Regions from separate parts of the Nonomuraea sp. NPDC048882 genome, predicted to be linked through region 3. Evidence: riboswitches for the same ligand, from Rfam matches in the RefSeq annotation. Region 3 holds a riboswitch; each other region holds the start of a gene.
What was found. Region 3 has a riboswitch for cyclic di-AMP ahead of AB0C27_RS26510 (C40 family peptidase). Riboswitches for the same ligand answer to the same signal wherever they lie in the genome.
Positions count from the first base shown of each region.

Region 1: another riboswitch for cyclic di-AMP. It lies ahead of AB0C27_RS54065 (C40 family peptidase); the one in region 3 lies ahead of AB0C27_RS26510 (C40 family peptidase).
Region 2: another riboswitch for cyclic di-AMP. It lies ahead of AB0C27_RS32920 (C40 family peptidase); the one in region 3 lies ahead of AB0C27_RS26510 (C40 family peptidase).

Region 1 covers NZ_JBEZGB010000034.1:5,206-15,155, forward strand. Annotated here, with positions in the region: gene AB0C27_RS54055 (hypothetical protein) at 88-966, shown strand; gene AB0C27_RS54060 (amino-acid N-acetyltransferase) at 977-1,546, opposite strand; cyclic di-AMP (ydaO/yuaA leader) riboswitch at 1,827-1,976, shown strand; gene AB0C27_RS54065 (C40 family peptidase) at 2,072-3,025, shown strand; gene AB0C27_RS54070 (LuxR C-terminal-related transcriptional regulator) at 3,072-3,284, opposite strand; gene lysX (bifunctional lysylphosphatidylglycerol synthetase/lysine--tRNA ligase LysX) at 4,238-5,719, opposite strand; gene AB0C27_RS54080 (hypothetical protein) at 5,868-6,341, shown strand; gene AB0C27_RS54085 (type III pantothenate kinase) at 6,402-7,184, opposite strand; gene AB0C27_RS54090 (L-aspartate oxidase) at 7,188-9,713, opposite strand; gene panC (pantoate--beta-alanine ligase) at 9,791-9,950, opposite strand, start outside.
Region 2 covers NZ_JBEZGB010000010.1:192,499-202,448, forward strand. Annotated here, with positions in the region: gene AB0C27_RS32900 (response regulator transcription factor) at 1-98, shown strand, start outside; gene AB0C27_RS32905 (phosphotransferase family protein) at 80-1,156, opposite strand; gene AB0C27_RS32910 (NYN domain-containing protein) at 1,301-2,623, shown strand; gene AB0C27_RS32915 (C40 family peptidase) at 2,707-3,681, shown strand; cyclic di-AMP (ydaO/yuaA leader) riboswitch at 4,217-4,382, shown strand; gene AB0C27_RS32920 (C40 family peptidase) at 4,456-4,977, shown strand; gene AB0C27_RS32925 (hypothetical protein) at 5,264-6,163, shown strand; gene AB0C27_RS32930 (M48 family metallopeptidase) at 6,175-7,626, shown strand; gene AB0C27_RS32935 (glycosyltransferase family 4 protein) at 7,623-8,744, shown strand; gene AB0C27_RS32940 (carbohydrate ABC transporter permease) at 8,751-9,668, opposite strand; gene AB0C27_RS32945 (sugar ABC transporter permease) at 9,665-9,950, opposite strand, start outside.
Region 3 covers NZ_JBEZGB010000007.1:349,298-359,247, forward strand. Annotated here, with positions in the region: gene AB0C27_RS26495 (Uma2 family endonuclease) at 33-572, shown strand; gene AB0C27_RS26500 (branched-chain amino acid aminotransferase) at 637-1,734, opposite strand; gene AB0C27_RS26505 (3-isopropylmalate dehydrogenase) at 2,025-3,071, opposite strand; cyclic di-AMP (ydaO/yuaA leader) riboswitch at 3,170-3,316, shown strand; gene AB0C27_RS26510 (C40 family peptidase) at 3,370-3,906, shown strand; gene AB0C27_RS26515 (class I SAM-dependent methyltransferase) at 4,051-4,866, shown strand; gene serA (phosphoglycerate dehydrogenase) at 5,399-6,988, opposite strand; gene AB0C27_RS26525 (hypothetical protein) at 7,324-8,085, shown strand; gene AB0C27_RS26530 (MFS transporter) at 8,162-9,523, shown strand; gene AB0C27_RS26535 (FtsX-like permease family protein) at 9,483-9,950, opposite strand, start outside.

The DNA.
Region 1 (9,950 bases), on a different contig from region 3:
CCCCTGCCCGTACTGCTGCTGCTGCCCGTAACCCTGCTGCTGACCGTAGGCCTGCTGCTGATCATAGCCCTGCTGGCCGTAACCGGGTTGCGACTGCTGCTGCTGCCCGTAGCCCTGCTGGCCGTAAGCCTGCTGCTGGTCGTAGCCCTGCTGGCCGTAGCCGGGCTGGGACTGCTGCTGCTGGCCGTAACCCTGCTGCTGACCGTAGTCCTGCTGGCCGTAGCCGGGCTGCGACTGCTGCTGCTGACCGTACTGGGGCTGCTGACCCGACTGAGGCTGCTGGCCGTAGCCCTGCTGCCCGTACTGAGCCTGCTGACCGTAGTCAGGCTGAGACTGCTGCTGCTGTCCGTAGCCCTGCTGCTGACCGTAGTCCTGCTGGCCATAGCCCGGCTGCGACTGCTGCTGCTGACCGTACTGCGGCTGCTGACCCGACTGAGGCTGCTGACCGTACTGCGGCTGCTGACCCGACTGAGGCTGCTGGCCGTAGCCCTGCTGCCCGTACTGAGCCTGCTGACCGTAGTCAGGCTGAGACTGCTGCTGCTGACCGTAGTCCTGCTGGCCATAGCCCTGCTGGCCGTAGCCGGGCTGGGACTGCTGCTGCTGTCCGTAGCCCTGCTGCTGACCGTACTGGGGCTGCTGGCCGTATTGCTGCTGCTGGCCGTAGCCCTGCTGGCCGTAGCCGGGCTGGGACTGCTGCTGCTGTCCGTAGCCCTGCTGCTGGCCGTACTGGGGCTGCTGCCCATAGGCGTCGTCCGCCCGGTAGCCGACCACAGTGACGTCGGGGTCGGGCTCGCCGGGGTGGCGGCCCGAGTTCTGCTGCCCGTAAGGGGTGCCGGGGGCAGAGTTTTCTCCGGAGTCGTCCTGTGGATACGGCGGCTGTCCGGTGCTCACCGTGTCACCTCGCTTCGAGTGCGCATGTGGCACGTGTCAGGACACATGCCTGTGCTGCCCAACGTATCGACATAGGTATCAACAATCACCTTTCCATCTGGTCAAGGTCCGCGTCACCCGATGTCAGATGGAGCAGCATGCGGGTGTTGCCCAGGGTGTTCGGTTTGACGTGTTCCAGGTCGAGGAACTCCGCCACGCCCTCGTCGTAGGAGGCGAGAAGTTCGGCGTACACCTCGGGTGAGACGGGGGTGCCCTGTATCGGGCGGAACCCGAGTCTCGCGAAGAAATCGACCTCAAAAGTTAGACAGAATACACGCCGCAGACCCAGATCCGTCGCCTGCTGTATCAGCGCCGAGACGATCCGATGGCCGACGCCCATGCCCCGGCACTCGGGATCCACGGCCACGGTGCGGACCTCCGCGAGGTCCTCCCACAGCACGTGGAGCGCGCCGCAGCCGACTACCTGCCCGCCCCGCTCGGCCACCCAGAACTCCTGCACGTCTTCGTACAGGGTCACTGTGGCCTTCTCCAGGAGCCGCGGGCCCGCGCCCGCGTAGGTGTCCACTAGCCTCCTGACCGTGCGCACATCCGGCGTGCGGGCACGCCGGACCACCACCGCGGTCTCGGGCATCGTCAGTTCGGCCACCTGCTCCATGGCTCTCCAGAGTACAGATGTCATTACGGCTCGGCCCTAACTGCCATGTCCCGGCCCATCCTGTTACATGACCCGGTCATATGGGCGCGTCCCTGGCGCCGACCTCGCGGCTGCGGCGGAAGCAAGGGCAAAGGGGACATAAAGTCGCTTCTGTACGAGTGACCACGAGATCACCTTGTGACCCTTCGGTTGTGAAACCTCTACAGACTCGGCAGTTCTGGTTGAGCACGAACCCGGAGTGCATTAGTGTCCTGCGACGATGTCCCCCACGTGTCACAACGTGAGGGACACGCCCAATTCCCGTGAGGGAAGCCGGGGACCCGCCGGTGACGACCCCCATCGTCACCACTGGGGTGAATCCGAATCGTTCGGTAGGGCTGCTCCGGCCCGAACCCGTCAGCTAACCCGGTAGGCGTCCATGAGAGGAGCTCGTTGGTGAAGCGCACGCACGACGGTGGGGGGAAGACGGCGGGCAAGCACGCCCGCCCTCCGGAACGACCTCGGCGGCCACACCGCTTCGGTGTGGTGAGTCTCACGATCGCCGCGGTCCTCCTCGCGATCCCCGTCGCCTCGGCGTCCGCCGATCCCAAGCCCTCGCTCAAGGAGCTGGCCAAGCGGGTCGAGAAGATGCACACCGAGATCGAGACGCTGAGCGAGCAGTACAACGGCCAGCGGGAGAAGCTCAAGACCGCCAAGAAGGCCGCAGAGGCCGCGAAGAAGACCCTGGCCACCAGTGAGGCCGATCTCGCCGCCAAGCGGGCCAAGGCCGCCATGCTCGCCGAGAACGCCTACATCACGGGCGGCCTGGGCCGGGTGCTGGCGTTCACCACCTCCAAGGACCCCGACACCTTCCTCGACCGCGCCGCCACCACGTACGTGCTGGAGCAGCAGCAGGGCGAGGCGGTCAACCAGGTCACCAAGGCCAGGGCGGCCGCCGAGCGGGCCAGGGCCGGCGCCAAGGCGCGCATCGACGAGGTCGAGCAGCTCGTCAACGAGCTGGGCGGCAAGCGCGACAAGATCACCAAGCTGGTCACCAAGGTCGAGAGCAACCTGTTCAGCCGGGCGCTGGGCGAGGCCGGGCGGCCCGGCACCCGCGCGACCCGCGTCGACCTGCCGATCGTCGGCGCCGGCAAGGCCGCCCAGGCCGCGCGCTGGGCGCTCACACAGCAGCTCAAGCCGTACGTCTGGGGCGCCGAGGGGCCGAGCTCCTTCGACTGCTCCGGTCTGGTCATGGCCGCCTACCAGAGGGTGGGCATCTCACTGCCCCACTACACCGGCAGCCAGTGGACGGCGGGCCGGCACATCCCGCGCGAGCAGATGCGGCCGGGCGACCTGGTGTTCTTCTACAGCGACCTGCACCACGTCGGCATCTATCTCGGCGGCGGCATGATGGTGCACGCGCCGCGGACCGGTGACGTGGTGCGCATCGCCTCGATCGCCAACCGGCCGTTCGCCGGCGCCGTACGCATCGCCGACTGAGCCCCTGCCCACGGCTCGCCGGCGCTGTCGCCAGACGTGCCCGCCGCTAGATCAGCTGGCGGCGGGCCGCCCAGGCCACGGCCTCGATCGCCGTGGCCACGCCGATGCGGTCGCAGATGCCGCGCAATCGCCGACGTACGGTACGACCGCTGATGTCCAGACGTCTTCCCACCCGGTCAACCGTGACTCCCTTGGCCAGCTCCGACAGCAACGCAAGATCGGCATGACTCAGCTCGACGCCTTCAGTGAGCACATCCATCGGGAGCCCTCCCCCCCAACAGCTGAACTTGGGCCTCTCAAGTGGGCCGAAGTCGCTCCTCGCAGACGTTAAACGCATCCTGGAAAGGTCGTCAAGCATGACAATCCGAGCTCTTGACGAGCGCTATTGACATGATCCGATATATATGACGCACTCGCGATATGTCGCTAATGATCGTCGGGCGATACGCGAAGTCATCGAGCCTTCCGCGCAGGCCGGATCCGCAATGACGAACGCGGTGGACGTGCTGGGTTTTGATCCATTCGACGGCGAATTTCTGCGTGATCCTTATCCCCGTCATCGCGGTCTTCGCGCCTGGACCGCTTTGTTCCGCACGCGCGTCTGATCACTCGCAGCCACCACGCACGTCCTCCGCACCCTGCCGCTCCGCGATCCGCGCTGCGGTCGCGGCACCGCGCCCATGGCCGGCACAGGCCCAGGTCAGCAGGCCGGGCCGCTCGTACGGACGGACCGGCAGGAGCGCACCTGGCCACGCGCCCTGGCGATCAGGGCGTCACTTTCCGCAGGTGCCGGCGTCCGAGCCCGCGCCTGGAGGTGATCACCGGCGACCTGCTCGCCGCTCCGCCCGGCGAGCCCGCTCTCGGGTCCGCTCCGGCGTGGCCACTTCCGGACACGACGATCAGCGAACCGCTCGGAGCGCCTGCGGAGGATCACGAACGGAGCCGCGGCCGTAGTGAGATCCTGGCGCGCGCCTTGACCCGATGCTTACAGCGGCGCTCGGGCCGGGAACCGGGCGGGCCGGAAGGGAGTTTCACGACTACGCCGTGAGGAGAGTGCGGGAGCTGAGAGCCCGAGTCGGCCTCATCGGCGACGGCTGAGGCCAGGCGCACCCCGGCGCACCGGGGCGGGACCGGTGCGCACCCGGGCGGGGCCGGTTCGATCCCGGGCAAGGCCCGGCGCGGCCCGACGGGGCCGCGCCGGGTGACCGTGACTCAGTGGGTGGGCTTGACCAGCGGGAACAGGATCGTCTCGCGAATGTTCCTGCCGGTGAACGCCATGATCATCCGGTCGATGCCGGCGCCCATGCCCCCTGTGGGCGGCATGGCGTATTCGAGCGCCTGCAAGAAGTCCTCGTCGACCTGCATGGCCTCGGGGTCGCCCCCGGCCGCCAGCAGCGACTGCTCCACCAGCCGGCGCCGCTGCTCGATCGGGTCGTTGAGCTCGGAGTAGGCGGTGCCCAGCTCGGTGCCGAAGCCGATCAGGTCCCACTTCTCGGTCAGCAGCGGGTCGTCGCGGTGGTTGCGGGCCAGCGGGGACGTCTCCAGCGGATAGTCCATCACGAACGTGGGCTGGACCAGCGTGTGCTCGACCAGCGCCTCGAACAGCTCCTGCACGATCTTGCCCGAGCCCCACTTCGGGTCCCAGTGGATCTCGCGCCGGTCGGCCAGCTTGCGCAGCTCCTCCAGGGTGGTGGAGGTGGTGATCTCCTCGCCCACGGCCTGCGACACCGCGCCGTAGAGGGTGATGCGCGGCCACTCGGGCAGGCCGAGGTCGATCTCCTTGCCGTCGTGGACGACCACCGTGGTGTCCAGGGCGGCCACCACGGCCTTCTGGTACATCCGCTGGGTGAGGTCGGCCATGTCGTTGTAGTCGAGGTAGGTGCCGTACGCCTCGATCATGGTGAACTCGGGGTTGTGCGTCGAGTCGGCGCCTTCGTTGCGGAAGTTGCGGTTGATCTCGAAGACCTTCTCGATGCCGCCCACCACGAGCCGCTTGAGGTAGAGCTCGATCGCGATGCGAAGGTAGAGCTCCATGTCGTAGGCGTTGATGTGGGTCTTGAACGGCCGGGCCGTCGCGCCGCCGTGGATCGGCTGCAGCATCGGCGTCTCGACCTCCAGATAGCCCTCTTCGTGCCAGAAGTCGCGCACCGCGCGCACCGTGGCGCTGCGTACCCGCGCCATCGTCCTGGCCTCGTCGTTGACGATGAGGTCGACGTAGCGCTGACGCACCCGCGCCTCGGGGTCGGTGAGGCCGACGTGCTTCTCCGGCAGCGGGCGCAGGCACTTGGAGGTGATCTGCCAGCTCTCGGCCAGGATCGACAGCTCGCCCCTGCGCGAGGTGATGACCTCGCCGCTGACGCCCACGTGGTCGCCCAGGTCGACGTCACGCTTCCAGGCGGCCAGGGACTCCTCGCCGACCTTGTCGAGCGAGATCATCACCTGGAGGTCGGCGCTGCCGTCGCGAAGCGTGGCGAAGCAGAGCTTGCCGCCCACACGGTTGAGCATGACGCGCCCCGCGACGGCGACCCGGTCGCCGGTCGCGGTGTCGGGCTCAAGGCCCTCGTATTTCTCCCTGACCTCGGCGTTGGTCGCCGTACGTGGGAAGTTCACCGGGTAAGGATCGACGCCCTCGCTGCGAAGGCGGTCGAGCTTCTCCCTCCGGATGCGCATCTGCTCGGGAAGTTCGTCGCTCACAACATCAAAGGGTAGGGGATATGGCGAACTGCAAGGGCTCGTCGGTCTGCTGCAGACTTTCTGCAAGGCCCCGCGCCTATCAATGTCTCACGAGCTCGAAGGGGGGTGCCGGCAAAGAGCCGGCCCGAGGGGAGCTCAAGGAGACGAGATGTTCAAGAAGATCGCGACCGGCCTCGCCGCCGTCGCCGCGACCAGCGCTCTGGCCCTGGCGCTTCCCGCCGCCGCCTACGCGAGCACGCCCGACGACCACTCCGAGTACTGGGGCCCCGTCTACGCCAAGCACTTCAAGGCCAAGGCGCAGGGCTGGGTGGGCGTCGACTGGGACCACGACGGCGAGTCCAACGAGGTCACGGTCAGAGGCCGGCTTTGGGACCTGGACAACCGCACCTACCGCGCCGGCGGCAAGTGCGCGTTCGTGAAGTTCGAGGCCAGCGACTTCGACCACGACTGGTCGCCGGTCTACTACAAGAAGTACTGCGGCTACCCGGGCTCGAAGTGGTTCCAGTTCCAGGAGCACGACGTCTTCAGCCTGCGGGCGAAGGTCTGCCAGATCGGCCCCCACAGCAACTTCCCCGTCAAGTGCGGCCACTGGCAGTACATCTACACCGCCGAGAGCGAGTGACGGGTGAAAGCGCGAGCGGCCCCCCACCCGAGCGGGGGGCCGCTCGTCGTGTGCCGGAGCTCAGGCGGTGTTGCGATGGTAGACGAGCCGCAGCCCGATGAGGGTCAGCCACGGCTCGTGCACGTCGATCGAACGTGACTCGCCCACGACCAGCGCCGCGTGCCCGCCGGTGGCGACGACCGTCACCTCGTCGGGGTCGTCGGCCAGTTCGGCCGTCATGCGCTCGACGATGCCGTCCACCTGGCCGGCGAAGCCGTAGATGATCCCGGCCTGCAGCGCCTCGACCGTGTTCTTGGCGATCACCGAGCGCGGCCTGACCAGCTCGACCTTGTGCAGTTGGGCTCCGGCGGCGGCCAGGGCGTCCACCGAGATCTCGATGCCGGGGGCGGTGACCGCGCCGACGTATTCGCCCTTGGCGGAGACGGCGTCGAACGAGGTCGCGGTGCCGAAGTCGACGATGACGCAGGGGCCGCCGTACTGGTCGATGGCGGCCAGCGCGTTCACGATGCGGTCGCTGCCGACCTCTTTGGGGTTGTCCATCCGTACGGGCACCCCGGTGCGGATGCCCGGCTCCACGATCACGGCGGTCACGTCGCCGTAGTAACGGCGGCACATCTCACGCATCTCGTTGAGCACGCTCGGCACCGTGGAGCAGATGGCGATGCCGTCGATGTCGGCCCCCTTGAGCAGCGGCGACTGGCTCAGCAGCCCCTGGAGGACGACGGCGATCTCGTCGGCGGTACGGCGGGCGTCGGTGGCCAGCCTCCAGTGCTCGATGACGTCCTCGCCCTCGAACAACCCCAGCACCGTGTGCGTGTTGCCGACGTCGATCGTGAGCAGCATTCATTACCCCCGCAGATCCAGAGCGATGTCAAGGGCCGGCGCTGAGTGCGTCAGGGCTCCCACCGCAAGGTAGTCAACGCCAGTTTCCGCCACATCACGGGCCGATTCCAAGGTCAATCCCCCGCTCGCCTCAAGAGCAACCCTATTTTTCGCCCGATTTTTCACGATATGTACGGCACGCGCGGTGTCCTCGACCGTGAAGTTGTCCAGCAGGATCAGCTCAGCCCCTTCGTCGAGCACGGGGTCGAGCTGGTCGAGCCGGTCGATCTCCACCTCGATCGGCAGGTCGGGGTAGCGCTCCCTGACCGCCCTGAACGCCTCGGCCACCCCGCCCGCGGCCACGACGTGGTTGTCCTTGATCAGAGCGGCGTCCGACAGCGACATCCGGTGGTTCACGCCGCCGCCGCTGCGTACCGCGTACTTCTCCAATGCCCGCAGGCCGGGCAGGGTCTTGCGGCTGTCGCGCACCCGCGCGCCCGTGCCGCCGACGGCCTCGGCCCAGCGCGCGGTCAGCGTGGCCACTCCCGACAGGTGGGTGAGCAGGTTGAGCGCGGTGCGCTCGGCCGTCAGCAGGGCGCGTACGGGGCCCTCGACGGTCATCAGCACGTCCCCGGCCCGCACCCGCTCGCCGTCCTTGGCACCGCGCTCGGCGCGGGCGGCCCCGAGCCGGACGAACACCGCCTCCGCCACCGCCAGCCCGGCCACCACACCGTCCCTGCGGGCCACCACGTCGGCCACCGCGCGCTGCCCCTCGGGGATCGTGGCCAGGCTCGTCACATCGCCCGCATCCTGCAGATCCTCGGCCAACGCGCGGTCGATCAGCGCGTCCACCTCGGCCGGGTCCAGCCCGGCCGCCGTGAGCTCCTGCGCCAGGCGCGGCGTCATCGCGTCCCCATGCGGCGTGTACGTCATGCGGAGGCCCTCCTTCGTCAGGGTCACGTCGAGGTGGCCCAGCCATTCGTCGTCGTCGCGGGTGTCGTGGTCCTCGCGCCAGTGTGAGCCGCGCGTCTCCAGCCTGGCGGCCGCCGCGCCCGTGAGCACGGTGGCGACGGTGAGCAGGTTCGTGGCCTCCCACGCCTCGGTGCAGGCGGCCACCTCGACCGGGGTCCAGCGGGCGTCCCGCAGCGCACCGGCGGTGGCGACCAGCGACTCGCGGCTGCGCAGCACGCTCGCGCCGGTGCTCATGTGGGCCTGGATCCTCGCCCTGACCCGCGGGTCCACCAGCCCTTCCGCGGCCGTGCCCGGCACCGGCTCCCCCGGCGCGGGCCGCCGCGCGTGCACGTCGGCGGCGATGCGCTCGGCGAACACGAGCCCTTCGAGCAGGGAGTTGGAGGCCAGCCGGTTGGCGCCGTGCACGCCGGTGCAGGCGACCTCGCCGCAGGCGTAGAGACCCTCGATGGAGGTACGGCCGTGCAGGTCCGTACGCACGCCGCCGCTGGCGTAGTGGGCGGCCGGCGAGACCGGGATCGGCTGCGTGACCGGGTCGATGCCGTGCTCGCGGCAGACCGCGTAGATCGTGGGGAAGCGCGACTCCCACTTCTCCCTGCCGAAGTGGCGGCCGTCGAGGAAGACGTGGTCGCGGCCGTTGGCCCGCATCGTGCGCATGATGGCCTTGGCCACCACGTCGCGCGGCGCGAGGTCGCCCAGCTCGTGCGCGCCCTCCATGAACCGGCGGCCTTCGTGGTCGATGAGGAAGGCGCCCTCGCCCCTGACAGCCTCGGAGATCAGCGGCTGCTGCCCGGTCGAGCCCTCGCCTAGCCACAGCACGGTCGGATGGAACTGGACGAACTCCAGGTCGCGCACCACCGCTCCGGCCCGCAGCGCGAGGGCCACGCCATCGCCGGTGGAGACGACCGGGTTGGTGGTGGCGGCGTAGACCTGGCCCATGCCGCCGGTCGCCAGCACCACCGCCCTGGCGTGCACCGCGCCCACGCCGTCGCGCGCGCCCTCGCCCATGACGTGCAGCGTCACGCCCCTGGCCCGGCCCTTCGCGTCTTTCAGCAGGTCGAGCACCAGCGCGTGCTCGATCACCTCGATCGAGCCGGCCCGCACCGCCTCGACCAGCGCCCGCTGGACCTCGGCGCCGGTGGCGTCGCCACCCGCGTGCACGATCCGGCGGCGCCGGTGCCCGCCTTCCCTGGTGAGCTGGAGCTCACCGTCGACCGTCCGGTCGAAGCGGGCGCCCCGTGCCATCAGCCGGCGCAGCGCGTCGGGGCCCTCGGTCACCAGCGTGCGCACCGCCCGTACGTCACAGAGCCCGACCCCCGCCAGCAACGTGTCACTCAGGTGCTCGTCGGGGGTGTCCTCCGGGTCGAGCACGGCCGCGATGCCGCCCTGGGCCCACCGGGTCGAGCCGGACGACAGCACGTCCTTGGTGACGACCAGTACCTTGGCCGCCGGCTCCAGCTCCGCGTAACGCAGGGCCACGGTCAGGCCGGCGATGCCGGAGCCCACCACGACCACGTCGGCCGCGGCGATCCAGCCGGGTTCGGGGGCGGTCAGACGCAGGGGAATCGCCGGTGCACTCATCGGGGGTCTCCTCACTGAGGCGATTTCGTCACTATGACGATAACGCCAGCCGCGGCGTGCCCATGCCCCGGGGGTCCTCAGGCGGGGTTGAGGGTGAGGGTGACGTTGTCGATGAGCCGCGTGGTGCCGACCCTGGCCGCCACCGCGAGCACGGCCAGGCCCTCGTACGACTCGCTCACTTCGGCGAACGTGGCCGGATCCACCAGCGCCAGATAGTCCACCTCAAGCCCGGGTCCC
Region 2 (9,950 bases), on a different contig from region 3:
TGCCCACGGTCAAGGCGCACGTCTCGCGGATCCTGACCAAGCTGGAGCTCAACAACCGGGTCCAGGTGGCGCTGCTCGTCTACGACGCGGGTTCGTAGCCGGCCAGCAGCTCCTCGATGGTGGCCCGGTGCAACACCATGTCGTCGGGGTCGTCCGGCCTGGTCTGCTCGCCGAAGTGGATCCTGCGCTGCCAGATCCTGGCCATGACGATGCCGTGGCGCAGGGCGGCGTACAGCTCGTAGAAGTGCAGGTGGCGCGGCTCGTGCCCGGTCAGGTTCGCATAGGTGCGGCAGACGTCTTCCGCGCGCATGAAGTCCGGCATGCCGGGCAGGCCGGCACCGGCGGTGAGGTCCTGGAAGAAGCGGTGTAAGAAGATCATCCAGGACAGGTCCAGCTCGCACGGCCCCACGGCGGCCATCTCCCAGTCGAACACGGCGACCGGCGTGAAGTCCTGGAACATCAGGTTGCCGATCCTGGCGTCCCCCCAGAGCAGCACGTCGGGGCCGGGATCGTCCGGCCAGAGCCGCTCCAGCCGGTCGAACGCCCGCTCCAGCAGCGGGATGCGGTACGCGCCGTGCGCCCATTCGTAGTAGGCGCGCTGCGCGTCGACGTGCGCGCGCAGCCCGGGAGCGCCGAACGGGGCCAGCTCGGCCGGCGTGAACGCGGTCCGGTGCAGCGCGGCCAGCACGGCCACACTGCCGTCCTGCAACCGGCGCCGGTCCTCGGCGGAGGCGTCGTACAGCCAGCCGCCGAACGTGTACGGCATCACGTCCGCCGGCACCTCGCCGTCGGCCCGCTCCATGACGATGAACGGTGTGCCGAGCGGCCCTGGGTCCGGCTCGAACCATAGGGTGCGCGGCGCTGGGATCCCAGCTTTTTCCCTGGCCAGGCGCATGATGGCGAATTGGGACTCCAGGTCGTACGAGGGGAAGACGGGAACGGCTTCCCGAGCAGGTGCGAGCCTGGCCACGCAGCGTGTGGCGTGCCCGTTCCAGGTGGCGGTGAAGAACAGTGTCTCGCTCGACATGCCGTTCTCCGACGGCCTGGACATCTCGGACACCGTGGCGCTGTCGCCGACCTTGGACCGGAGCCACACGGTGGCGCGCCGGCGCAGTTCTTCCAGGTCACGGGTGGAGGTGCGCATCTGCTCCGTCACGACGGGCCTCCCGGATGGACATCTGCCCTTCGACAGTCGTATACCGCCTAGCAAGCGCTTGTCCATATAGGAGTGGTCGTTACGGTCAGGTACGCAACAGCCGTACCCTTGTCTGAAAGGGCATGTCACGAAGGGACAAGTGGGATGAGTTCAGCGGGTGAAGGCCTGTCTCGCCCGCTTCCCGAGCAGGTGCGGCTCAACGTGGTCGATCTGGCCTCTCAGGTCCTCGGGACGATGCCCGCTGCCTCCGTGCCGCCGCCCCTGCGCGGCATCGCCAAGTTCGAGTCCCGCAAACGGGCCAAACTCGGCAGCGCGCCCATCGCGGCGCAGCTGGAGAACGACAAGAAGTTCCGCGAGCTGGTCGCCGAGTCGGTGGCCGCAGGCTGGCCCGAGCTGGTCGCCTCGCTGGCCGAGGGCAACGTGCCGCCCGCCGCCGATCCCGTGCTCGTGGCCGCGGCGGCCTATCTCACCCGGCCGCCCGGCTGGGAGGAGATGATCGAGACCGCCCGCGCCGACCTGGAGCGCTCCGCCGTCGCGGCCGAGGGCTCGGAGCGCGAGGAGGTGGTGGCCCGGCTGCGCGAGCAGCTGGCCACGCAGAAGACCGCCGCCAAGGAGGAGGCCGACCGGCTGCGCGAGCAGATCAGGGCGGCCCGCGCCGAGAACTCCGACCTGCGCCGCAAGCTGCACGACGCCCGCGAGCGGGCGAAGGGCGCGGTGCGGCGCGCCGAGGAGATGGAGCAGGCCGCCGAGGAGGCCAGGCACGCCGCCAGCGCCGCGGGCAGCGCGGGCGAGTCCGAGCTGCGCCGGCTGCGCGAGCGGCTGGCCGACGTGGAGAAACAGCTCGAAGCCTCGCGCCGGGCCGCCCGCGAGGGCAGGAGCATCGAGGACGCCCGCGTACGCGTGCTGCTCGACGCGCTGCAGGACGCCTCGGCCGGGCTGCGCCGCGAGCTGGCCCTGCCCACCACGATCAGCCGGCCCGCCGACTCGGTCGCGGCGGTCACCGGCGAGCGCCCCGGCGTGCGCGGCGTCCCCGCGCGGGCCCTGGCCGACGACGACCCGCAGCTGCTCGACCAGCTGCTCGCCCTGCCCCAGGTGCACCTGATCATCGACGGCTACAACGTCACCAAGACCGGCTACGGCACCCTCACCCTCGCCGACCAGCGCAACCGGCTCATGACCGGGCTCGGCGGGCTGGTGGCGCAGACCAGGGTCGAGGTGACCGTGGTCTTCGACGGGGCCGAGCTCAACGCCCCCGTGCAGGTGGTGGCCCCTCGCGGCGTACGGGTGCTGTTCAGCGCCCCCGGGGAGATCGCCGACGACCTCATCCGCCAGCTCGTCCGCGCCGAACCGCCGGGCCGGGCCATCGCCGTGGTGTCGTCGGACCGCGAGGTCGCCGAGTCCGTCCGGCGGATGGGAGCCAGACCCGTTCCGTCGGGTTTGCTGCTGCGCAGGCTCGGTCGCGCCTAAGTTACGAAATGGCGGTTTAGTCGAACCACACCCGCCACTTCTGTACTATTTCGCCCCAGATATAATCCCTGGGAGGCGACAAAGTGAGGTTTGGCCGGGTGCCGGTGGCCACGGGTCTCGCGTTCGGGCTGATGCTGATCCCCATGGGGGCGGCCACAGCTGACCCCAAACCCACGCTCGCGCAGGCGAAGGCCAAGCTCGACAAGCTCAACGACAAGGCCGACAAGGTCGTCGACCGCTACAACACGGCGACCGAGCGCTACAAGAAGGCCAAGTCCACGTACGGCGAGCTCAACGCGAGCTACAAGCGCAAGCTGGCCACGGTCGCGGACCTGCGGGCCGAGGTCGTCGGCATGGCGGTCTCCAGCTACCAGGCCGGCAACGACGTCACCTCGTGGCCCGGCATCTTCGGCGCGCCCAACCCGCAGGACATGCTCGCCGGGCTGGCCCTGGCCGGGCAGGTCTCGCAGGAGAAGGCCGAGAAGCTGGCGGCCTTCGACCGGGAGAACCGGGGCCTGAAGGTCGAGCGGGGCAAGGCGCAGAAGGCGCTGCAGGACGCCGACAAGGAGCGCGACGGCGTCGAGAAGGAACGCGCGGAGATCCTCAAGCTGATCAAGGATCAGAAGAAGCTGCTGGAGAAGCTGGGGGCCTACAACCCGGGCAACCCCAACAGCGTGGGCCTGAAGTACACCGGCCCCGCCTCCGGCAGCGCGGCGGCGGTGCTGCGGTTCGCGTTCGCACAGGTGGGCAAGCCGTACCGGTTCGGTGCCACGGGGCCGAGCTCGTACGACTGCTCGGGGCTGACCCAGGCGGCCTGGCGGGCGGCCGGGGTCTCGCTGCCCCGTACGACGTGGCAGCAGTGGGCGTGGGGAGCCAACCGCAAGGTGGACCTCAAGTCGCTGCAGCCCGGTGACCTCATCTTCAGCGCGGGGCTCGGGCACGTCAGCATCTACGCGGGCAACGGGCAGATCGTGCACGCGCCGCAGACGGGTGACGTCGTCAAGGTGGTCAAGCTCTCGTCGTACGGCAGCACGCTGGTGGGGGCCGTGCGTCCGTAGCGCCGGTTTCCGATCCCGCCGTCCGGCCGCTCTCGGCCGGCGGCGGGATTTTTTCTGCCTCATCCTACTATGGATCATCGTTCGTGAGACGGAGTCGCGTTCTGGAATGCCTTGTGGCCTGTGTTGATGCCTACGGCCGCCGCCGTACATATCCGGAAATCTGCCGTGACTCTCCCTTAAGGCGGGCACAAGCCTCGGGAGCGCTCCCAGGTCCCGAACGCGTGATTTAAACGGGAAATCTGTGACATAAGCGACAACTTGGACCTGACAATCTTGGGCCCGCTCAAGTGTGAGCAGGGTCACATTTCCATAACATAACCTGGTGTTCCAGCAGGGGTTTCGAACCTGACAAAGTCCTCTGTCTGATCTTTACAGCCGGGCTCACGCTTTGCCGATCCTTGAACTTTCGGCGTAGCTTCTGGCGTCGTCGCGGTGCACAAGCCATGGCCCCGCGAACCCGCATCGGTCCCCTCTCGATGTGCGACAGATAGAAATCCGCCGGTCGTTCCCCGATATCCCCATGTCATTTCATCGGGGCTTCGACCTGCCCAATCCGTGCAGCCAGGAGGCACGGAGCCGGGGACCCAGCGATCCCACGTTTCCCCAGGGATCAGGGGTGAATCGGCGCGCTTATCGCGCCGTAGGGCGACTTCCAGGCCCGAATCCGTCAGCTAACCCGGTAGGCGTTCGTGGAAGACACAAGGAGAAATCCTGTCCAGCTCCCTGCATAACCCCCGTCTGTCCCGCCTTGCCCTGAGTGGCGTAGCGCTCACCATGACCGTGACGGCCGGAGGTTCCATCCTCCTTGCCCCAACGGCTCAGGCGGAGACGACGAGCGAATCGACCGTCACGACGGTGAAGGCGGAAACCACCGCCAAGACCTCGAAGAAGGTCACGGCCGCCCAGCGAAGGGCAGCCAAGGTCGCTCGGCAGCAAACGAAGGCCCGCAAGGCCGTCGCCGTGGCCAAGAACCAGATCGGTGACCCGTACCGATACGGAGCCACAGGACCTGGTTCGTTTGACTGCTCCGGTCTCGTCCAGTTCGCCTGGAAGAGAGCCGGAGTGAAGCTCCCGCGGGTGGCGAGCAGCCAGTTCGCCCGCATCAGGAACAAGATCTCCTGGCGGCGGTTGAAGCCCGGTGATCTCATGTTCTTCAACGGGCTCGGCCACGTCGGCATGTACGTCGGCAAGGGCAAGATGATCCACTCGCCTCGGACAGGCGAACGGGTGCGCATCGACAAGCTGGGCGGTTGGCGCCGGTCGTCATTCGTCGGCGCGGTCCGTCCCGGCATGTGAAGAAGCCCCGCCCGGATCCACGGAAAGCCTTCCCGGATCCGGACGGGGCTCTCGCACGTCCAAGGCGCCTCTCACACGTCCAGGGCCGCCCCCGGCCCGTCCCCGGCCCTCACGGCGCACCTACGGCCACCCGCGAGGCACGCCAGGGCACGTTCAGGATCCCCATGGCACGTCCGTGTCACCCTGTGGGGCCGGGCGGCCGGAACGGCGGTGTGGACCGGCCCGCGTGGGCGGCGGCGGATCGGCCGGGATGAAGTCCGTGCGGGTCCGGCTACGATCGGGCTTCGTGTCCGAGCAGGTGAGCCGACGAGCCGTGGTGGCCTGCCTGCTGCTCATCGCCTCCGGCGGCGCGCCGCTCCACGACTCCCCGATCCTTCCCCCGGAGGCGCGCGACCTCTGGCCGGGCCGCGGCACGGTGATCCGCCGCGGACGGCTCTCCACGGTCGTGGGCCCCGGCGACGGCAGCGGTGGCGGCAGCGGCGGTGAAGACGCCCGCGGCGCTGCAGGCGACGACAAGGGCGGCGGCAAGGACGGCGACGGCAGCGGTGGCGACGGGCTGGAGGAGCTGGCGGCGAGGGCCGACAGGGCCGGGCTCAGGGTCGCCCGGGTGCTCGGCCGGCCGGTGCGCCCGCTGGTGATCGTGCCGGACTCCGCCCGGGACGCCGCCCGCCTGGCGCGGGTGGCCCGGGTCGACGGGCTGGCCGCGCTGGCCGACGGCGGGCGCGTGATCGTCGTTCCCGAGCTCTTCGCCACCCTCACCCCCACCGGCAAGGACGTGGTACTCGCCCACGAGCTTACCCACGTCACAGCGGGCACCGACGGGCTCCCGATCTGGCTGTACGAAGGATTCGCCGACTACGTGGGCTACCGCGACGCCGGGCTGCCCGTGACGACCATCGCCGCCGAACTGGTCGCCGAGGTACGCGCGGGACGCCTGCCGGACGCGCTGCCCGGCCCCGCGGACTTCGCGGCGGACGGCCGGGACCCGGCGCGGCCGGCGCGTGCGTACCAGGAGGCGTGGCTGGCGTGTCGCTTCCTCGCCGACCGGTTCGGCGAGGAGACCCTGGTGAGGCTCTACCGCGCGGCCAGGACGACCGGCGCCGACCGGGCGCTCGCCGCGCGGGGACTCACGGCCGCCACACTGACGGCACGGTGGCGCGCGTACGTGCGGGATCAGCTCGGGTGAAGGGGAGCCAGATGAGCGAACGGCAGGACACGGAGGACTCACCGAGGCAGGACGAGCCCCCGGACGGCACCACGACGGCGGTGACCGCCACGAACCCACCCGGCCCCGGCGACACCACCCCCGCCCCGGAACCCGCCCCAGGGCCCACCCCAGGGTCTGGAGAGACGCGTGACAGGCCGGACGGAGGGGAGGAGGGAGCTGTGGGGGAGCGGGAGCCGGATTCCGACAGCGGCCTCAGGCGGCCGGCGGCGATCACGCTCGTGCTGCTCGGCCTCGCCGTCCTGGCCGTGGCCGTGTTCAGCACGCCGTGGCAGGCGCTGATCGGCGGCCCGCCGGACCCGTCCCGCGACTTCACCGCCGCCCAGATCGCGAAGGCGCGCGCGTTCGACGCGGCCACCAGCCTGCCCGCCTACCTCTCGCTCGCCCTCACGCTCGTCTTCGCCGGCCTCCTCGTCGCCACCCCGTTCGGCGCGAAGGTGACAGGGCGGCTGAAAGGCCCGTGGTGGCTGCGGGTGATCCTCGGCGTCGTGCTGATCACCGCGATCACCGAGCTGGTCAGGTGGCCGCTGGGCGTCTGGTACGAGACGATCCTGCGCGACTACGGCCTGTCGGTCCAGAACTGGTCGAGCTGGGCGGGGGACCGGCTGAAGAGCATGGGCGTGGAGGCGTTCCTGCTCTGCGTGATGCTGCTGGCCCTGATGGCGCTGGCCCGCAGGGTCAGGCGCTGGTGGATCCCGGCGGCGGCGGGCGCGTTCGCGCTGACGGTGGCGGCGTCGTTCGTCTATCCGGTGGTGTTCGAGCCGATCTTCAACGACTTCACCCCGATGCGGCCGGGCCCGCTCCGCACCGAGCTGCTTGAGCTGGCCGAGCGCGACCGGGTGCCGGTCGAGGACGTGCTGGTGGCCGACGCCTCGCGCAGGACGACGGCGCTCAACGCGTACGTGTCCGGCTTCGGCGCCACCCGGCGCATCGTCGTCTACGACACGCTGCTGCGGGCGCCCGAGCGCGAGGTCGCGCTGGTCGTCGCGCATGAGCTCGGCCACGCCAAGCACGACGACGTGCTGCACGGCACGCTTCTCGGCGCGCTCGGGTCGGGGCTGGGCGTGATCGTGCTGTTCCTGCTGTTCGGCACGGTACGGCGGCGCACCGGCGTCACCTCGATCACCGACCCCCGCGCGGCCGGCGCGCTCATGGGCCTGATCACCCTCGGCTCGGTGCTCCTCGGCCCCGCCCAGAACCTGATCAGCCGGCACGTCGAGGCCAGGGCCGACACCCACGCGCTCGACCTCACGCGGGACCCGGCCACGTTCGTGGCCATGCAGAAACGCCTCGCATTGACCAATATTTCCGACTTGTCGCCGGATGCGGTGGAATATGTGCTCTATGCCTCCCATCCCTCCGCCCCCCAGCGCATCGCGCTGGCCCGCGCCTGGGCCGAGCTGAACGGCGTCCCGCGACCGTGACCCACCCCGCGAGCGGCCGGCCGCACAGCGTGCTCTTCGTCACGAACGACTTCCCGCCCAGGCCGGGCGGCATCCAGTCGTTCGTGCACGGGCTGGCGCTGCGTACGCGGGACGCGGTGGTCTACGCCCCCGCCTGGCCGGGCTGCGCGGAGTTCGACCGGCGCCAGCCGTACCAGGTGGTCCGGCATCCGACGCGGCTGATGCTGCCCACGCCGGCCGTCGCCCGCACGGCGGCCGGGCTCGTGGCCGAGCACGGCGCGCGGACCGTCGTGTTCGGGGCGGCGGCCCCGCTCGGGCTGCTCGCCCCCCGCCTGCGCGCGGCCGGCGCGCGGCGCGTGGTGATGCTCACCCACGGCCACGAGGCGTCGTGGGCGAGCGCGCCGGGCTTCCGCTCGGTGCTGCGCAGGATCGGCGCGCACGCCGACGTCGTGACCTACCTCGGCGACTACACCCGCGAACGGCTGATCGCCGCCGTTCCGGAGGCCAAGCTCGTCCGGCTCGCGCCCGGCGTGGACGTCGAGCAGTTCCACCCCGGCGCGGCCCCGCCCGGTCTGCGGGCCGCGCTCGGCCTGGCCGGCCGGCCCGTGGTCGTGTGCGTGTCGCGCCTGGTGCCGCGCAAGGGCCAGGATCAGCTCATCAGGGCCTGGCCCCACGTGCTGCGCTCGGTGCCGGACGCGGTGCTGCTGCTCGTGGGCGGTGGCCCGTACCGGCGGACGCTGGAGCGCCTGGCGGCCGGGCGGGAGTCGATCAGGTTCACCGGCACGGTTCCGGCGGCGAGCCTGCCCGGCTACTACGCGGTGGCGGACGTGTTCGCGATGCCGTGCCGTACCCGGCTGAAAGGGGTGGACGTGGAGGGGCTCGGGATCGTGTTCCTGGAGGCGTCCGCGAGCGGGCTGCCTGTGGTGGCGGGCGCGTCCGGCGGCGCGCCGGACGCGGTGCGGCCCGGCGACACCGGGCTCGTGGTCGACGGCGAGAACACGGGAGAGGTGGCCCAGGCCGTCGTGGAGCTGCTGAGCGACCCCGCCAAGGCCCGCAAGCTGGGCCGGGGCGGGCGCGACTGGATCACCCGCGAGTGGGCCTGGGACCAGGTGGCCGCCCGCTTCCATGCTTTGCTCTAGCCCCCTCTAACCCTTCGTCGAGCCCAGCGTCAGCCCCGCCACGAACTGCTTGTGCAGCAACTGGAAGACGATCAGCGTCGGCAGCGCCACCAGCATCGACCCGGCGGCCAGCAGGTTGTAGTCGGTGAAGAACTGGCCGCGCAGGTTGTTCAGCGCAGAGGTGACGGGCAGCTTGTCGCCCGACGACATCAGCACCAGCGCCCACAGGAAGTCGTTGTACATCCAGGTGAACTGCAGCGTCGACAGCGCCGCCAGCACCGGCCGGCACAGCGGCAGCGTCAGCCGCCAGTACCGCTTCCACACCCCGGCCCCGTCCACCAGCGCCGCCTCGGTGATCTCCTCGGGGATCGTGCGCATGAAGTTCGCCATCACGAACACGCAGAAGCCGAACTGGAAGGCCACGTGGATGAGGATCAACCCCAGGTAGGAGTCGTAGAGCGACTGCGAGTCCGACAGCCATCCGGGCAGCGGGACGAGCGTGTAGAACGTGTACAGCGGGGTGATGAGCACCTGCGGCGGCAGCAGGTTGCCCGCGGTGAAGACGATCAGCAGGACCTTGCGCCCCGGCACGCGCAGCCGGGCGATCGCGAACGCCGTGAACGAGGCCAGGAAGAGCGTCACCACCACGCCGGGCACCACGATGATCAGCGTGTTCAGGTAGTAGCGCGGCAGCTCGGCCTGCGTCCACGCCTGTACGTAGTAGTCGAGCGTGAGGTGTTCCGGCATCGAGACGTAGCCGAGCCTGGCGGTCTCCTCGTACGGCCGTACCGACGCGTACACGGCGAGCGCCAGCGGCAGCAGCCATCCCAGCGCCACCAGCCCCAGGAAGACGTGCAGCAGGACCCGCAGCGGCCGGACCGGACGCCGCGGCGCGGCGGGCCCCTCCTGGGCCGGGGGAGCGGCGGCGGGGGCGGTGAGCGTCATCGCTCCTCCCTGAACAGCTGCGACAGGTACGTGACGATGAACCCGATCGAGATCGCCAGCAGGATCACCGCGATCGCCGAGCCGAACCCGATCCTGCTGGCCTCGCCCACGATGTTCTCCGTGACGAGCACCGACAGCAGCTCAAGCCCGTTCCTGCCCTTGTTGATGGCGTAGACGACGTCGAACGCCCGTAGCGCCTCGATCACCGTGATGACCAGCACGATCACGTTCACCGGCCGCAGCGTCGGGAACACCACCCGGAAGAACGCCTGCCGCTCGCTG
Region 3 (9,950 bases):
ATCACCCCCGACGCAGGTGAAGGACGGAAGGCATGGCCGGGCCACTCGAAGAGCGATTTCGCAGCGTGCGCGATCTGCTTCCTGAATATCGGGTGGAGACGGCGCGCGGCCGGATCGTGGTGAACGAATCCGGGACATGGCAGCACAATACGCTCGTCTTCCAGATGGTGTGCCGGCTGATCGGCCCGGCGGTCGAGCGGGGCTGGGAGATCTGGCCGAACATCACCGTCTATCTGGGCAGGAACGCCGACCGCTACGTGCCCGACCTGGCCGTGGTGCCCCGCCGCCCGCGCATGCGAATGGAACACGCGGTGTACGGGGACGCGACCGTGCTGCTCGTCGACATCGTCACCGCCGGCAGCGTCTACGAGGATTATCACGTCAAGCCGGGCGAATACGCGCAGGGCGGGGTGCCGCTTTATCTGCTGGTCGATCCGCTGCAGTGCACGGTGAAACTCTTCGGCCGGCCTGAGGGCGGGAAATACGGGACGGAAATTCTGGTGGCGGGCGCCGAACCGCTCATTCTTCCGGCGCCCTGGGAATTCGCCGTGGAAACCGGGGAACTCTGGTGACCGGATTCCCCGGGGCGCGTCGGCCCCGGGGGCCCGGGGCCGCGTGGTCCCGGGGAGTTCCAGATCAGACGATCTTGTGGATCCAGTTGTGGGCGTCGGGGCGGGCGCCGTACTGGATGCCCACCAGCTCCTCGCGCACCCGCATGGTCACCGGGCCGGGCGTGCCGTCGGCGATGGTCCAGGAGCGGTCGGCGCCCTTGACCGTGCCCACCGGCGTGACCACAGCGGCCGTGCCGCACGCGAACACCTCCGTGAGCTCGCCCGACGCGCACGCGGCCTGCCACTCGTCCACGGTGATGAGCCGCTCCTCGGTCTCCAGCCCGAGGTCCCCGGCCAGCTCCAGGATCGAGTCCCTGGTGATGCCGGGCAGCAGGGTGCCGGTGAGCGCGGGGGTGACGAGCTTGCCACCGAAGACGAAGAACAGGTTCATCCCGCCCATCTCCTCCACGTAGCGGTGCTCGTGGGCGTCCAGCCAGACCACCTGGTCACAGCCGTTCTCCACCGCCTGCCGCTGTGCGACGAAGGCCGCGGCGTAGTTGCCGCCGCACTTGGCGAAGCCGGTGCCGCCGGGGGCGGCCCTGGTGTACTCGGTGGACAGCCAGACGGAGACGGGCTTGAGGCCGCCGGTGAAGTACGAAGCCGCCGGCGAGGCGATGACCATGTACTTGTAGGTCTTCGACGGGTAGTTGACGCCCAGCCCCGCCTGCGTGGCGATCATGAAGGGGCGCAGGTAGAGGCTGTGGCCCTCGGTGGTGGGCACCCACTCCTTGTCGGTCTGGACGAGGAGCTCCAGCGAGTCGACGAAGGTCTCCTCGGGCAGTTCCGGCATGGCCATGCGCGCGGCCGAGCGGTTGAAGCGGGCGGCGTTCGCGTAGGGGCGGAAGGTCACGATCGACCCGCTGAGCTGGCGATACGCCTTGAGGCCCTCGAACAGCTCCTGCGCGTAGTGGAAGACCGAGGTGGCGGGGTCGAGCTGCAGCGGCCCGTACGGCAGCAGCCGGGCGTCGTGCCAGCCCTGGCCCTCGGTGTAGTCGATCGAGATCATGTGATCCGTGAAGGTCTGCCCGAAACCGGGGTCCGCCAGTACCTGCTCCCGCTCGGCCGCGGTGCGAGCGTGGTCGGATAGCTGCACGTCGAAGCTGAGCTTCTGAGCGATGGTCATGACGGCGGTCCTTCTCTCTGCGGTCTACCGAAAATCTACCGAAATCTACCGAAAGTTACCGGATCTGCGGGATCTGCCCGCCGGCTGCGGGCCCGCTGCGATGAGCGGCCATGCCCGTAAGGGCAGTCCGTACTTCCTATTGTCTCGCCATATGGGATAGCAAGGGGCCAAAGGGGTGGTTAGTCCTTTTGGCCGCTGGATTCGCCTGCGCGGTCGCCGGAACCCGCACACGAAAAAGCGCCCGGCAGCCCTCCTCGGACCGCCAGGCGCTTGATCGGGGCTAGGCGGTCCTAGCCGGATACTCGCGCGGTGATGTCGTCGCCGATCTCGTGGGTGGTGCGACCGGCCCAGCCGGCCAGGCGCTCGACGATGTCGTCGGCGACCGCCTGCTCGACCTTGGCCGCCTCGGCGCGCAGGCCGAGATGGTCGAGGAGCATGGCGACGGACAGGATGGTCGCGGTGGGGTCGGCCTTGCCCTGGCCGGCGATGTCGGGCGCGCTGCCGTGGACCGGCTCGAACATGCTGGGCGCGGTCCGCTCGGGGTTGATGTTGCCGCTGGCCGCCAGGCCGATGCCGCCGGCGATGGCCGCGCCGAGGTCGGTGATGATGTCGCCGAACAGGTTGTCGGTGACGATCACGTCGAAGCGCTCGGGCTGGGTGACGAAGAACATCGAGGCCGCGTCGATGTGGCTGTAGTCGGTGGTGACCTCGGGGTATTCCTCGGCCACGCGGTTGACCGTGCGCTGCCACAGGTCTCCGGCGTAGGACAGCACATTCGTCTTGTGGACGAGCGTGAGCTTCTTGCGCGGCCGCGACTTGGCCTGCTCGAACGCGTAACGCACCACGCGCTCGACGCCGTGGGCGGTGTTGAGCGACTCCTGGGTGGCGATCTCGTGGGGCGTGCCCCGCCGCATGGCCCCGCCGGTGCCGGCATAGAGGCCCTCGGTGCCCTCGCGGACGACGATCATGTCGATGTCCTCGGTGGGCGTGTCGGCCAGCGGCGTCTCCACGCCGGGGAACAGCTTGACCGGTCGCAGGTTGACGTAGTGGTCGAAGGTGAACCGCAGGCGCAGCAGCAGGTCGCGCTCCAGGATGCCGGGCGGCACGCTGGGGTCGCCGATGGCGCCGAGCAGGATCGCGTCGAAGCCGCGCAGCTCCTCCAGCACCGAGTCGGGCAGCGTCTCGCCCGTGCGGTGGTAGCGTGCGGCCCCCAGCTCGTAGTGGGTGGGCTCGATCTTCGTACCCACGGCCTCCAGGACCTTGAGTCCTTCGGCGACGACCTCGGTGCCGATGCCATCCCCGGGGATGACGGCCAAGCGGATGTTACGCGACTCCATGGGCTGTACCTTACCGGCTCGTCTCGTCTGACGAACACACCATCTCAAGGTCCGGACGTCCGATTTGGGGGGTTTACGACCTCTTGACCCATTCGCTAAAGTCCATCGGGCCTAATCCACACAACCGCTGTGTGGAGCCGGGGACCCATTTCTCCCCCAGGGGCGAATCGGCGCCCAGCGCGCCGTAGGGCTGTCTTCCAGGCCCGAGCCCGTCAGCTAACCCGGCCGGCCCCATGGAAGGACAAGTGCTCTGTCTCGCATCGCCATCGTCCTGGCGGCCGCGGCCGCCGGACTCACCTTGGCCACCCCAGCAGCCCAGGCAGCCACCCCCGACGACGACACCACCACCCTGACCGGCGCCGAGATCAGGCGCATCCAGGAGAAGCAACTCCCCGTTCCCGCCTGGAAGATCGCCATCAGATACGCCATGGACAAACGCGGCACCCCGTACGTCTGGGGCGGAGCGAGCAGGCAGGGCTACGACTGCTCGGGGCTGATGCTCCGGGCCTACGAGGCGGCCGGGATCGAACTCCCGCGCACCGCCGCGCAACAGTTCGGCGCGTTCTCCAGGAAGATCTCCTGGGACCACCTCAAGCCCGGTGACCTGGTCTTCTTCAGCGGGCTCGGTCACGTGGGCATGATCTCCAAACCCGGCTACATGGTCCACTCGCCGCACACGGGCGACGTGGTGAAGGAGGAGAAGTTCTCCGACTGGCGCAGGCAGGCGTTCGTCGGAGCGGTCCGGCCGGATCGCGCGGGCGTACGCGAGTGGAAGCAGGTGCTCGAACACCGCGAGGAGACCGGCCCCACCCCGCTCACCGCCTCCGTGGAGTGAGCCGCACGAGATAGACGGCGAGTGGGCGGCGGCCGCGCGGGGCCGCCGCCCACCCGCACCCGCCCGGCGCGCGGCCGCAGAGAGCGCGGAGCCGCCGTCCGCCCCACCCGCCGTGCGCCGCGCGCGCGGACGTAGCGTGAAGGCATGTCACCCGAGAAGGTGCACCTGACGGAGGAGAAGGCCACCCTCCTCGCCACGCTCTACGGCAGGGCGCTCGACGCCCGATCCCCCCGCCCGATCCTCGGCGACCGCATGGCCGCGGAGACGCTCGACCGGATCGAGCACGGTTTCGGCAGAATGGGCATGACCCCGGGCAGTGCCGCCGCGGTCGCGCTCAGGGCACGTTTCCTGGACAGGTGGGCCGCCGGGTTCCTCGACGCCCACCCCAAGGCCACGGTGCTGCACCTGGGCTGCGGGCTCGACACGCGTGTACACCGGCTCGATCCGCCGGACTCCGTCCGCTGGTACGACGTGGACTATCCCGAGGTGGTGGAGCTGCGCCGGCGGCTGTTCCCCGAACGCCGGGCCTACGCCACGGTCGGCACGTCGGTGACCGACCTGGCCTGGCTGGAGCGGGTCCCCGCCGACGCCCCCGCGCTGGTCGTGGCCGAGGGCCTGCTCTACTACCTGGACCCGGACGGCGGCCGGGCGCTGCTGCGGGCCATCGTGGAGCGGTTCCCCAGTGGCCTGTTCGTCTTCGACGCGCTGAGCTCGTTCGGGCTGCGGCTGCAACGGCTGAACAGGCCGGTGCGGAAGGCCGGGGCCACGATGCACTGGGGCATCGACGGCCCCGCCGAGCTGACGGCGATCCATCCGGGCCTGCGCTGCCTGTCGGCGGTGAGCGCGTTCGACATCGACGGGTTCGACCTGCTGTCGGTCACCCACCGCGTCGTGGCCCGGATCGCCTCACTGGTGCCGGGGATGCGGCGGACCGCGGTGTTCTACCGGCTGGAGTTCTGAAAGGCGCCGCCATCTAGCTGCGCTCCAGCCGCGCTCTAGCCGGGTTCTAGCCCTGTTCTACTGCCCGGAGCTCTGCGGAGCGCCGCCGTTGTCGCGCCGGTCCAGTGCCATCTGCACGGCCTCGACCGCCTCGTCCTCGTGGTCGTCGGCACGGTTCCAGGCATACATCTCGTACATGTCACTCATCTCATTTCGCGGACGTCGTTCGACTGGGAAGCCGGACTCCGGTCGGGAATCCGACCGGGCCTGATCGCGTGGTCCGGGTCACGGACCGGACGGAGGGACTTGACGGCCGACGCACACGCCGCACACCGCGACGGGTCGTCGACCTGCCCTAACAGGCCCCGCCGCGGCAGGTAATAAGTACGAGAACCTGGCGCATCACCGACAACAGTACCTGAGCATTCTGCTCGGATGTCCTACTATCTCGCATGGTGAGACGCGAAGGGCCGCCCCGTGGAACGGAACGGCCCTTTTCCGCTGATATCAGAAGAGACGCAGGTGTGTCAGTCCGCTGTGTCAGTCCGCTGTGTCAGTCCTCCAGGTCCACCGAACGGCCGCTCTCGGCCCCGATCTCGGCGCCGATCTGCTCGACGACCTCGGCCGGGATGGCGGAGTCGACGGTCAGCGCGATGAGCGCCTTGCCGCCCTTGACGTCACGGGCCACCTGCATCGAGGCGATGTTGATGCCGTGCTCGCCGAGGAGGCGGCCCACCACGCCGACGATGCCGGGGCGGTCGGCGTAGGTGAGGAAGCAGAGGTGGGCCGTCGGCTCGATCTCCATCTCGTAGCCGTTGACCTCGACGATCTTGGTGATCTGCCGGGGGCCGGACAGCGTGCCGGAGACCGAGACCGTGCGGCCGTCGGCCAGCACACCGCGCACGGTCACCACGTTGCGCCAGTCGGGGCTCTCGGCGCTGGTCACCAGCTCGACGGCGATGCCGCGGTCCTTGGCCAGCAGCGGCGCGTTGACGTAGGTGACCTGCTCCTCGACCACGTCGGCGAAGACGCCCTTGAGCGCGGCCAGCTCGATCACCCGCACGTCCTGGGCGGCGATCTCGCCGCGCACCTCGATGTCGAGCTTGGTGGCCACCTCGCCCGCGAGCGCGGTGAAGACCCGGCCGAGCTTCTCGGCCAGCGGCAGGCCCGGCTTGACGTCCTCGGCCACGGCGCCGCCCTGGACGTTGACGGCGTCGGGCACGAACTCGCCCGCGAGCGCCAGCTTCACGCTGCGCGCGACCTGGGTGCCGGCCTTCTCCTGGGCCTCGTGGGTGGAGGCGCCCAGGTGCGGCGTGACGACGACCTGGTCCAGCTCGAACAGCGGGCTGTCGGTGCACGGCTCCTTGGAGAACACGTCCAGGCCGGCTCCCGCGACCCGGCCCTCCTTGATCGCCGAGTAGAGCGCGGCCTCGTCCACGATGCCGCCGCGGGCGACGTTGATGATGCGCACATTCGGCTTGACCTTGTGCAGCGCCTCGTCGCCGATGATTCCCAGGGTCTCCTTGGTCTTCGGCAGGTGCACCGTGATGAAGTCGGCCTGCTTGAACACCTCGTCGAGGCTCACCAGCTTGACGCCGAGCTGCGCGGCGCGGGCCGGCGGCAGGTAGGGGTCGTAGGCGATGATCTCGACGCCGAACGGCTGCAGCCGCTGCGCCACCAGCTGGCCGATCTTGCCGAAGCCGAGGATGCCGACGACCTTCTCGTCCAGCTCGACACCGGTGTACTTGGACCGCTTCCACTCCCCGTTCTTCAGCGCGGCGTGCGCCTGGGCCGTGTTGCGGGCGCTGGCCAGGACGAGGGCGACGGTCTGCTCGGCGGCGCTGGTGATGTTGGAGGTCGGCGCGTTGACGACCATGACACCGGCCTTGGTCGCCGCCTCGACGTCGACGTTGTCGAGACCGACGCCGGCGCGGGCGACCACCCGCAGCTTGGGCGCCGCGGCGATGGCCTCGGCGTCGACCTGCGTGGCGGAGCGGACGATCAGCGCGTCCACGTCGGCGAGGGCGGGCAGGAACTGGGACCGGTCGGCGCCGTCGGTGTGGCGGACCTCGAAATCCGCACCGAGTACGGCGAGGCCAGCCTCGGACAGCTCCTCTGCGACCAGAACGACGGGCTTGTTCACAGGTGTGGATCCTTTTGGTCACGGCGGCTTGGGAGGGTTCACGTCCATGGATCCCCCCGGCGGTCCCACAGAGTCTAACCGTCGCTTGTGAACGCGTTCACGAGGGACCCACCATGTGAGACGGGGACCGGCGTACCCACCGCGCGGCAAACTCATCCACTCTGGATGCATCTTTGTCTTGATCGGGAGATTTATTGGCCATTAGCCTGATAAGCCGTGGCCGACTACCTATGGTTCGTCATATGAGCATCGGGAATCCTGCGCTTGCCGACGTGCTCGCCCAGCATGGCGCTCCGCATCGCCTGCTGGGCGCTCTTGCCGACGGTGGAGTCCTGGTGGCAGTGCGACCAGATCGTTCCGTCGTCCTGGGGACGACGCAGGCGGGCGACCGAGTGCTGCTCGGATACACCAGCCCCGCTACCTATGCCAGGCACCGCGGCAGCCATTCCCTCTCGGCGTGCGATGCCGACACCATCCTGGACATCCAGCGCGTCACCGGCGTGCGCGAGATCGTCATCGACGCGGCCGGTCCAGCCGCCGCGGCCGTGCCCATCGACGATCTCCAGCGCTTCATCACCACGACGCGCACGGGACCGACGCCCGTCCTGTCGGGGGCCGTGCCGGCCGCCTACGCGACGGGCGCCATGGCCACCGTGTCGCGCGGTGCCGCGCTGGCCCAGGTGGCCCCGCCGACGCCGCACGCCCCCACGCTGCCCTGGGTGCCCGCGCCCAGGCCGCACCTGTCGGGGCCGATGCAGCAGGTGGACCCGGGATACCGGCGGTGCACGCATCCGATCCTGCCCGCGCTGCGGAAGGCGATCGGGTACCTGCTCATGGACTTCCCGCTGGTGCACCACGTCTGGATCTCCGAGGCCCGCACGGCGTCCGGGGCGCCGGGGATCATGCTGCATGTGAAGGTGCACATGTCGGCGGCCGAGGACGTCGTACGCGACCTGCACCGCCTGGTACGCGCCCGGCTGCCGCAGTTCGCCGCCTCCGGCGCGCCGATCCTCATGGCCAGGGTGGCCGACTCGCGCAGCGAGCAGCGGATGATCGAGATCGGCGCGCACGTGGTCTGCGCCAACGTCTCGGACTGAACCTGCCGTCCTGAACGGGCGGGCCCGCGAAAAGTGGGCCCTCCCGAACAAGGCCTCGCTCGGCTTCAATGAGGGAATGATCACACCGGCGACCGGCACGGCCACCGTTCCGAAGGGCGTGCGCCTCGGTTACGGGGTGGGCTCGTTCTGCACCGCCACGGTCAACGCCGTGCCGGGCCTGCTGCTGCTGTTCTACATGACCAACTTCCTGGCCGTGCCCGCATGGCTGGCCGGCGTGGTCGTCACCGCGCCCAAAATCTGGGACCTGATCATCAACCCGCTGGTCGGACGCTGGTCCGACCGGACCACCTCGCGCTGGGGGCCGCGCCGGCCGTGGCTGCTGGCCGGGGCGTGCACGCTGCCGGTCGCGTTCTTCCTGGTCTTCGCCGGGCCGCCGCTGACCGGGGTGCCGGCCGCGCTGTACGTCGGGCTCTGCTTCCTGGCCACGGCGACCGCGTACGCGCTGTTCGAGGTGCCGTACAAGGCGATGCCCGGCGAGATGACGCACGACTACCACGAGCGCACGTCGCTGCTGCAGTGGCGGATGGTGTTCATCGGCGCGGCCACCGCCATCAGCGGCGTGCTGGCCCCGGCCATCGCCCACAGCGAGGGCACGGACGGCACGCTGAACAGCTACCGGCTGATGGCGCTGACGATCGCGATCGTGCTGTTCGCGGCCATGCTCGGCTCCTTCTTCGGCACCGCCCGCGCCCCCATGACCGGCGCCCCGGAAGGGGATCGGGGCACGTGGCGGGAGCAGTTCGCCGCGATCAAGGGCAATTCGGCGTTCTTGTGGCTGACCGTGCTGGCCTGCGTCCAGATGCTGGCGGTCAGCATGATGCTGGCGGCGGCGCCGTACTTCGCCACGTACACGCTGGGCTCGTCGGCGGCCACGCAGACACTCTTCGCCGTGCTGGTGGGGCCGATCCTGCTGACGATGCCGCTCTGGGTGCGGGTGGCCAAGCGCCTGGACAAGCGCGGCGCGATGGTGGTGGCGGCGCTGCTGTTCGGGGCCGGCACGACGGCCGCCATGGCGACGCCGCTGTTCGGCCCGATCTGGGCGCACGTCACGATCCTGGTGGTGGGCATCGGGTACGCGGGCGTGCAGCTCATGCAGTTCTCCATGCTCGCCGACGTGATCGCGGTGGACGCGGCCAAGACGGGCAAGCGGCGGGCCGGCGTGCTGACCGGGCTGTGGACGGCCATCGAGAGCGGGTTCAGCTCGTTCGGCGCGCTGATCTTCGGGGTGATCCTGTCGATCAGCGGCTTTGTCGAGTCCCAGCCGAGCAAGCCGGTCGAGCAGCCGGACAGCGCGGTGACCGCGGTCCTCATCGGGCAGACCACGGTCCCCGCGCTGATCATCTTCGCGTCGGTGCTGATAACGCTGAAGTACCGCCTCACGCCACCCGTCGCGCCGGAGCCGGCCGCGTCCGAGTGAACGCCCCGGCGATCAGCGCCGCCAGCAGGGGCAGCCCCAGCACGAGCGCGGCCAGGAACGGCCACGGCAGGGCGAGGTCGCCGGACCCGCGCACCATCCGCATGCCCCGCGTCACGGCCGTGGCGGTCACCAGGCCCGCCACCAGGCCCGTGACCGCGCCCAGCCCCGCGATGTAACCGGCCTGGGCCGCCACCACCAGCCTGCGGGTCAGGGGACGGCCGCCGACGGCCGACAGGGTGTCGAGATCGCGGCGCATGTCCGCCGCGGCCAGCCCCGTGGCCGCGAACGTGCCGCCGAGCACCAGGATCACGGCCGCGGCCAGCAGCGCCCCGAGCATGAGGGCGTACTCTTCGTCGCTGCCGTCCTCGACGACGACGACATACGCGCCGATCGTCAGCTCCTGCAGCTCCGGCCCCAGACGATCCGG